Regions from separate parts of the Halobacillus sp. BAB-2008 genome, predicted to be linked through region 2. Evidence: riboswitches for the same ligand, from Rfam matches in the RefSeq annotation. Region 2 holds a riboswitch; each other region holds the start of a gene.
What was found. A riboswitch is a leader RNA that binds a small molecule or an ion and turns the genes downstream of it on or off. The one in region 2 is predicted to bind thiamine pyrophosphate.

Region 1: it holds a riboswitch for thiamine pyrophosphate, as region 2 does, so the genes downstream of both, D479_RS17690 (YkoF family thiamine/hydroxymethylpyrimidine-binding protein) here and tenA (thiaminase II) in region 2, are expected to answer to the same signal.
Region 3: it holds a riboswitch for thiamine pyrophosphate, as region 2 does, so the genes downstream of both, D479_RS20010 (thiamine phosphate synthase) here and tenA (thiaminase II) in region 2, are expected to answer to the same signal.
Region 4: it holds a riboswitch for thiamine pyrophosphate, as region 2 does, so the genes downstream of both, thiT (energy-coupled thiamine transporter ThiT) here and tenA (thiaminase II) in region 2, are expected to answer to the same signal.

The regions. Positions count from the first base shown of each region.
Region 1 is NZ_ANPF01000087.1:36,946-39,143, forward strand. Features, by position in the region: gene D479_RS17680 (ABC transporter ATP-binding protein) at 1-32, opposite strand, end outside; gene D479_RS17685 (ECF transporter S component) at 32-610, opposite strand; gene D479_RS17690 (YkoF family thiamine/hydroxymethylpyrimidine-binding protein) at 607-1,206, opposite strand; TPP riboswitch at 1,301-1,400, opposite strand; gene D479_RS20020 (PH domain-containing protein) at 1,539-1,970, shown strand; gene D479_RS17700 (GNAT family N-acetyltransferase) at 1,990-2,198, shown strand, end outside.
Region 2 is NZ_ANPF01000045.1:2,579-4,776, reverse strand. Features, by position in the region: gene thiD (bifunctional hydroxymethylpyrimidine kinase/phosphomethylpyrimidine kinase) at 1-326, opposite strand, end outside; gene tenA (thiaminase II) at 323-1,009, opposite strand; TPP riboswitch at 1,052-1,155, opposite strand; gene thiW (energy coupling factor transporter S component ThiW) at 1,161-1,649, opposite strand; TPP riboswitch at 1,736-1,846, opposite strand; gene D479_RS10650 (DUF3221 domain-containing protein) at 1,946-2,198, shown strand, end outside.
Region 3 is NZ_ANPF01000080.1:48,705-50,902, forward strand. Features, by position in the region: gene D479_RS16740 (LLM class flavin-dependent oxidoreductase) at 1-365, opposite strand, end outside; gene D479_RS20830 (hypothetical protein) at 533-694, shown strand; TPP riboswitch at 774-883, shown strand; gene D479_RS20010 (thiamine phosphate synthase) at 973-1,548, shown strand; gene thiO (glycine oxidase ThiO) at 1,545-2,198, shown strand, end outside.
Region 4 is NZ_ANPF01000051.1:59,393-61,590, reverse strand. Features, by position in the region: gene D479_RS12140 (phospholipase D family protein) at 1-119, opposite strand, end outside; gene thiT (energy-coupled thiamine transporter ThiT) at 295-864, opposite strand; TPP riboswitch at 954-1,053, opposite strand; gene D479_RS12130 (alpha/beta fold hydrolase) at 1,137-1,874, opposite strand; gene D479_RS12125 (SDR family oxidoreductase) at 1,828-2,198, opposite strand, start outside.

The DNA of each region.
Region 1 (2,198 bases), on a different contig from region 2:
GATAAATGGTCAACTTCAAAAATCATTTTCATTATGCCGCCCGCTTCCTACGACGTTCTTTACCCAGAGCAAATCCTGACAGCACTCCTGTTTTGGCAAGGGCATCGGCAATTGCTTTTCCTGCCAGCCCGGAGATGAGAGCTCCACTTAGAAGTCTAATGATGAACATAGCTGCTACGTAATCCGTACTTAAGGCGCTGTACCCCAGGCGGAAATATTCCCAGAAAAAGCTGAACACGGCAGCCATCATACCGGAGAGCATAAGTGTAAGGAGTTGGTAACTCTTATAACGGGTGATGGCGAAGGCGGTCTCTGCCCCAAGTCCTTGAATGACGCCTGTCAAAATGAGCATCGGTCCGGACGCATTCCCGAGCAGCATTTCCACAGTGGCGGCAATGGTTTCCGATAAGAATGCAGCGCCTGGTTTCCTTAGTATGTAGGCGGCGATAATGGAGACAATGAACCATATTCCATATATGAAGTCATATCCAATCGGACCCATTAATCCGGACAGAACTTTGCCTACAGGTAGAAAAGCTAAGTAAACAACAGCGAATACGACGGCAAGTACAGACATGACGACGATTTCTTTTAATTTCCAGTTCTTCATTCCTCCTCCTCCTTTTTAGATGGGCTGTTTGCAGAAATGCTCACAGTCATCACGGTGTGGGAGGATCCACCGGCTTCTGTTTCCTTAAACACGTTTTCCAAACCGTGAAAGATGTCGTGGATATCCCCCTCCAGCCTGGTAGAATAGTGGGCAGGTGTTACAGAAATGCCTTGTTCTCTCATCCTTTCAATCTTTTCGTAAATCGTTTCCATATACTTACCTCCACCTAAAGGGTATAGAGAAAACTTAGCTGCCACCGCCTGTTTGACAGCTGCTGTATTCCTGTTCATCACGTTAGATGTTTCATCCAGGTACACATCACCAGTAGAATCGCCCGGGCAGCCGATGGAAAACGTCCCCTGAAATGCGGCATGAACCCCTGTGACGGCGGTATGGTGAAAGACGGCTTTGGCTACGTCAAAGACGTGTTCCAAGCGTCCGCGAACCGTCGTCGTAACATGATCCGTTTTCATCCATACTTTGGATGTGTCGGTCTGTTGAAGGCTTGTCATGATCATATCCTGAAAGTCATTACACATAGGATGGACAGAAAAAGAGCAGCCGGCAATTTTTGAATTTCCACATACTTGAGTCATTTAATTTCCTCCTTTTTTAAACACAAAAAAACTGCATTCCATGGGAATGCAGTCCAACAATCGAAAAGAAAAGCCAAAAAAGAAGTCTGATCGCGAGAGTCAGGCTGCACTTCCCCACGCTAGTATTATCTAGTTCGGGTGCTAAGGGTCGGATAAACCTCTCAGCCGCAAATGCAGCTCCCCCAGTGCAAGTTCCACGTTATGCAGTTGTCTTGGATGCCTTCATCTTAGCGAATATTTTAATTTTTGTAAATGGTTGTTTTTCTTGAAACGTATGCAGGGGTCCGGTCGTAGAATGTAGTAGTATAAAATTTCCATAAAGGAGAGATGGTATGAGCAATCAGCAATCCCTTCGATTCACGTCAAAGAAAAGCAAGTGGTTATCCGTCTTCTTGGTTCTGGTAATGGGAGTGGTACTTATTGATGCGATAGGCGGCCTGGAGTGGGGGGTATTTATGATTCCCGGCCTTTCGAATTCTTACATTGCCAAGGTGATCTTTGCAGTTGTTATAAGTGCGCTCGTCGGCTGGATATATTTTGGGACACGATATATCATCGATCACGAGGAGTTGAAAATCGTCTACGGTCCTTTCCGGAAGCGTGTACCGCTTGACCAAATCAGGAGAGTGGAGGAAGTGAAAGATATACTTCAGGCACCTGCCCTTTCCTTTGACCGCCTGGAAATTCACTATGGAACAGCGGAGTCCATTAAAGTATCCCCGAAAAATAAATCGCTGTTTCTGAAGGAGATTGGGAGTAGATGAGAAAGTACGGAGCACTTTCATGAATATATACAAAAAACAGGAGACAGCTAAGGGAAAGTGGGATTCCTTTTTTAAGGATAACTGGGACAGTCCATATATGATCGTATCAAGCGGGATCTACGATTGCAGGAAGTTAGATGGGTTCACATATGTGGGGGAAAAAAGAGAAATTATCGGTCTCATCACATACGTGGAGAGTGAGGAGGAAGTGGAAATCGTATCTCTGGA
Region 2 (2,198 bases):
ACCATCACAGGGTCCATGACGTATGCAGCCTCTGTTTCCTTCAGCCATTGTTTAAGGACCTCCATCATATCGATAGTTGCCACCATACCCGTTTTCAGTGCATCGATCGGCATATCGTCTGATACTGCATAGAGCTGCTGCTTCAGCATCGTGACCGGAAGATGATGAACCGCAGATACGCCGGTCGTATTCTGAGCGACTACCGAAGTGACGACGCTCATCCCATAACTTTGAAGCTCTTGAAACGTCTTTAAATCCGCCTGGATACCCGCACCGCCGCTTGGATCCGTTCCGGCGATGGTAAGAGCACACTTCACTCGGTTCATCGGTAAACCCCCTCAGCTACGGGCCATTCCTCGACGGTATAGGCCATTTCCCAGAAGGATAATTCCAGCTGGCAGCTCTTTCGGAAAGCTTCACGCATCTTATTCTTCTCCTCGTCTGAAGCTTGCTCTGCATAGGCATCAAGCTTCTCACAAAGCTGTCCTGTCAATCCGCCTATTTCTTCCTCTGCATAGAAATCGATCCAATCAAAGAACGGATGATTTTCGTCCGGTTGATAGGCTTTCGTTAGTTCTTTACCGATTTCGAGATATGTCCAGGGGCATGGAAGTAAGGCGGCAATAATTTCTCCAATACTGCCCATATGCGCATGGTAGAGCATATGTTTAATATAGTGGTCCGCTGTCGGTGGCAGCGGGTAACCCTGCAGTTCCTCATATTCTTTACCGATATATCGGCACAGGTTGTTATGGGGATGCACTTCACTGTGGAGCACAAAGTTGATCTGGTCATTGAAGAGCTCAATATCTTCTCTTTTTGGTGATTTGGAAACAGCAATGCCGTACACATGCATAAATGCATTCAAATATTCAAAGTCCGCTTTCACATAATGAGCGACAGCTTCTTTCGGAAGTTCTCCTTTTCCGAGACCTTCAACAAATGGATGGTGAAAAATAGCTTCAAACACGTCCTGATTTTCTTTTCTTAATTGAGTGGAGAATGACATAGTGGTGCCTCCCTGGGTTATTCGGAAGCTACTAGAGGATTGCAGAGGTCCAGACTACTTCCCTACGCTGGTACGAACCAGATCAGGTGTTGAGGGACAAAGGATAATCCTTATCTCAGCGATAATTCGCGCCCCTAGCAGTTTCCGTGTATTATGGTTGTAATAGAAGTTGTTCTGCTTTGATACGTGACAGCACAAACCAGCCGATGGCAGCTCCTGACAGACTGCTGATGAAGAAAGAAGGAACAAAGGCAAACGCTCCGGCCGCACTGCCCATGACGAATCCAGCCAGTGGAACGGCGAGTAATGCTCCAATGATTCCAGTTCCAATCACCTCGCCGACTACAGCTGCCCCTTTCCGTTTGTATATCCGATAAAACAAACCAGCAAATAATGCTCCGACCATTCCACCAGGAAAAGCCAACAGTGTTCCTAGCCCTAAAAGAAATCGCAGCAGGCCGATGCAGAAAGCAATGGCAGCAGCAGGCAGCGGTCCAAGCATCACAGCAGCCATGACATTTACCGCATGTTGGACAGGATATGCCTTCGCGATGCCTGCCGGAAACCAGAGCAGCTGTGCTCCGAATGTTCCAATGGCAACAAACAGTGCCATAATAGTCAATAAACGTGTACGGTTCAATACATTCCCCCCTTCCATAGGAAAATAAAAAAGCCAGGTCCTGGAGAGGACCTGACTCGGATCATAGACAGTCGATGAATAACTATTCGTTCGTCTGACTACTTCCCTCCGCTGGTATTAACCAGATCAGGTTCATAAGAGTCGAAAAGCTTTACGCTTTCCTCTCAGCCTGTAACAAGGCCCCCCTAGTAGTTGAATCGTACTATTTGCTTGGTTGAATCTTATGATAACAAAGTTCGTATCTTCTGTCATGTGCAATATTCTGAATAATATCTGTATTAGAGAGGAGAATGACAATGAGAAACATCTGGACAATGATGGGGGCCGCTTGTTTGATTCTTTTGGCGGGGTGCAGTTCTGCACCAGCCGGCTCGGATTATGAGGAAACGGAAGCAGAGGCGCCTCCGGAGCAAGCAGAAATCAGCGGTTATGTGATGGAACAGGAAGGATCCAGTATCCTTGTCGTCACTCCAACTACAGAGTCAGAAGACAAAGGGCGGGCGATGTGGGTGTCTGAAGCTCCGGACAACGAATGGACAGGTAAGTATG
Region 3 (2,198 bases), on a different contig from region 2:
ATTTGATCCGTACCCGGAGCACGGCCAAGTCCAAGGTCGACTCGTCCCGGAAATAGTGTTTCCAGCGTTCCGAACTGCTCGGCGATAATCAGTGGTGCATGGTTTGGAAGCATCACACCCCCGGAACCAACGCGGATCTCAGACGTATGGTGAAGGACGTGACTGACAGCGAGAGCCGTAGCAGAACTTGCGATGGCGGGCATGTTATGATGTTCTGCCATCCAGTATCGGTTGTAACCGAGCTTTTCTGCGTGTTGGGCTAAGCTTATCGTATCTTCAAAAGCCTGTTTCGTAGACCTGCCTTCTTTTACACTGACAAGGTCAAGAACGGATATTTTTGTATCGGAAAAAGATGTATTCGTCATATCGTTTACCTTCTTTCTTTAGGAAAATCCTATAGCATATCTTAACAAGATTATTTCGTGTTTCAAAATGTTTTGTTTCTCTATTATTTACGGGACTAAAATACTGGTATATTATAACTAGATATGGGTGTTTTTTAAGACAGAGAAGATAAGGGGGACGAAGCATAATGAAAAATTTTTTGAACCGGTGGCTTGGCAGGAAACGTTGTGTGATATGTGGACGTAAACCAGTGGATCCATCGCGGTATTACAATGATGAAGGCAGGGCTGTCGTCGTTTGCCGGACGTGCGTTACCTATGCAGAACGGAGAGCATTCAGGAAAAGATGACGGAGTACCTTGCAAAAATATGGTAGACGGAATTTTCAATGTATTGTAGGATGAACACATGCATTACAAAATCAATAAGCACATGCACTAGGGGTGCCTTTAAGAAAAGGCTGAGATCGAAGTGATACTTCGGGACTCTTTGAACCTGAACTGGCTCAAACCAGCGGAGGAAAGTGGCGGCTATATCAAAACAATCACGCTGCACTCACGTGTACGTATGTTCAAGTATGCCACTTTCCTTCTGGAAAGTGGCATTTTTTATTGGGGGGAACAAAGCTATGAAACTTTTAGCCGTTACAAAAGACGAGATGGATCCCGTCACCTTGAAGAGTATAATTCCAGCCATTGATCCGTATGTCGACACTGTCATTTACCGAGATAACTCAAAGTCTTTGGTGGATTATGAAGCTGCATTTAGAGACTTGATGGATGTCTCTGATAAGTGGACGGTTCACAAGCATAGTGGAATTGCAGATCGTACGGATCGAAGCGTCCATTATCCAGAGAGGTGTATGGATGATCTTAAGGTAGGAACAGGGAAGGTTAGAGGGGTTTCCGTTCACAGTTTGGAATCAGGCAGAACAGCACAGAGGGCAGGCGCGGACTATGTTCTCTTCGGTCATATATTTCAGTCGGACAGTAAGCGGAACGCGCCACCCAGGGGGATAAGCTCGTTGATGGAGCTTACCGGAGGGTTGGCTATTCCTGTTTTCGCTATCGGAGGGATTCAGCCACAGCATATATCTCTGTTGCGGAAGGCAGGAGCAGCAGGCGTGGCTGTGCAGTCGGGTATTTTCGGCGCGGAGGATCCAATTTCGGCAGCAGAAAATTATCGGGAGGCGATTCTTTCATGAAGAACCATTGGGATACGGTAATCGTTGGTGGAGGCATCATCGGTCATTCTATTTCTTATCACCTTAGTAAGGCAGGGGCCGATGTGTGTGTGCTGGATAAAGGTACAGGTGGCAGACGAGCGACAGGGGCTGCTGCAGGGATGCTGGGGGTCCACACGGAAAACCGGACGCCGGGACTGTACCATGAATTTTGTGTCAAGAGCAGAGATATGTATAACGAATTGCAAACAGAATTGTACCAGTGTTCCGGAATCGACATTCAGCTGACTACAAACGGTATGCTCCAAATCGCTTTGGATGAGAGGGAGGCGAAAGAACTGCAGGAGAAGCAGCAATCTTTTCCCTCTCTCTCCTGGCTGGACGATCGAGAGATGAAAATCCGTCATCCGTGGGTTAAGTCCTCCGGGGCTTTATGGATTCGGGAGGACGGCAACGTAAAACCGGAAAAAGTGGCTGAAGCGTTCAAGCGAGGCGCACGGTCATTCGGAAGCACCGTTAAGGATGGGTGCTTCGTCATCCGCATAAGGAAGAGCGGACAAGGATATGAGGTGACGACGAATGAAGGAGAGATCTTCGCAGAGCGTATCGTCGTCGCTGCCGGGGCAGACAGTGGACCATGGTTCAGGGAAACAGGCCTACCAAACCCGATG
Region 4 (2,198 bases), on a different contig from region 2:
TAGGAGATGCCCTCAGGAAGCTTCTTCCACGATGTATGATAAGCGATCATGAAAACGAGTACGATAAATATAAGAATGACAATCAACCAAAACCGCTTCTTTCTAAAAAGCTTCTTCATTTCCAGCCCTCCTTTTATGTAACCAGTGCAATGGTATATACACTTCTACAGGAAGCATGAAACCCATATGCTATAAAATAGGGTCTCCCTCCCTATAAAAAATAGAAAAGCATCGTGCCGGAGCACGATGCTTTTAGTGGTTAAGGATTCCTAGGAGCGGGATGGGAACCTTGTATTATTCTTGTGTGAGCAGCTTCGGACGCTGCAGAAAAAGAATGATGAGGACGATACTGCTCAATACGAATGCAGGCAGCATATACCCCCCGTTATAGACGAGCGAATACAGCCAGACCGGCTGTCCTTCCGGCGCGAACTCCCCGTAAAAGACGATCCCTGCGAGAAAATGTCCGAAGAAACGCAGGAGACTCCCGACAAAGCAGCCGACAATGATCCAGCCGACGATCGCTTTTTTGTTTTGTTTCCGTACCGCGTTCCATACCGGCTTTGCCGCGACACCTGCAAGTCCGATGACACCGAAAGCTACGAAGTAATCAAGAAACGTCTGAAGAGGTGTCATGATGTAAGCACCGGTTAAGATTTGATAGGCCCCGAGCAGCAGCCCGGTGGCGACTCCGCCTTTGATTCCCCAACGGAAAGCGATGATGAAGACAGGAACCATCGCGAGCGACACAGAACCACCCTGTGCCCACAATTTGAATGAAAGAAATGGAATGATGTCCAAAAGCAGTGCCAAAGCAGAGAATATAGCTACTTCGACAAGAAATAATACACGACGATTTCTCATCGTTATCTACCCCCAATAATTGAAGACAAAAAAAGCAATGCCAAAAAGGGAAGCTTCCTGATGGAGGAGTCCCTTGTTGAGCATTGCACCATCAAAAAAGCCGCCATCCCTGCGCCAGTGCTAACTGACAGGTTCGAAGGGTCTGGACACAGCGTCCACTCTCAGCCGGAGGCTCCCCTTGAAGGCTTTATACCGTTTACTTTTCTTGATTTGTCTTCTATTATAGTCGAAACCACCCGAAATTACAAAGGCCTTTTATTTCCCGGGGAATGCTATTTCGTATTTGTGTACGTCTGGAAAAACTCCAGACTGCGCTCGATGATCAAGTCTTTATCATGGTCGAGCGTTGCGACGTGATAGCTGTCATCCAAATGAATAATTTCTTTATGCTCGGAAAAAACCGTTTCAAAGATCACCTCGGAATTGTTCGGGGGCACGACATGATCCTCCCTTGAAACGAAAACGACGATCGGACAATGAATGCTGCTTAATAGATCCCTGGTCTTCCCCATGAGCATCGACAGCTCTTTAATCGATTTTACCGGTGTCCGATCATAGCCGAGCTCGTCACTTTCCGGATCTTTAATATCCGATCCAATCGCTTCAAGAAAGCGCTCCTCTGTGCTCGAGCTGTTCTCAAGCACCGGGATATCGATTGCTGCATTGATCGGGATGACGCCGGCGACCTTCTTCTTCCCTGCCACATATAAAGCAAGCGTCCCTCCCATCGACAAGCCGACGACGAAGATTTTTTCACAACGCGCTTCCAGCCAGTCAAAGGCTTCCATGACCGATTGAATCCAGTCTTCATGACTCGTGGACTCCATGTCCTCCGGCGTGGTCCCGTGCCCCTTCAGTCTCGGACAGACGACGGTATACCCGGCGCGGCCATATGCTTCAGCCAGCGGCCTCATACTTTGCGTCGTTCCTGTAAATCCATGGGATACCAGGATCCCTACCTCATTACCCTCGAACCGTATCTCTTCTGCCCCACTCATCACTGCGGTCATTTCGTTTCCTCCTGTTCGTTTTCCCTTTTCCTAAAACCGTCGTCAGCACTGCTTTCTCCAATATTCTCCAAGGCATGACCCGTTTCAGAAATACGTTGAACTTCACTTTCGCTCCGATTGGAAAGCGCAGCTTCCGTATTCTGTCCTGCTCGATCAACTCGGTCATCAATGCAGCTACATCCGACGGATTTTCGCGGCTGTCTCCATTCAACGCATTCCATAGTCCTTTTATGTAATCAGCATAGGGAGAATCAGGGTCATGGACAGCGTCCGGGAGTTCCATTCCGGCTGACCATATATTCGTTTGGTACGAGCCCGGCTCTA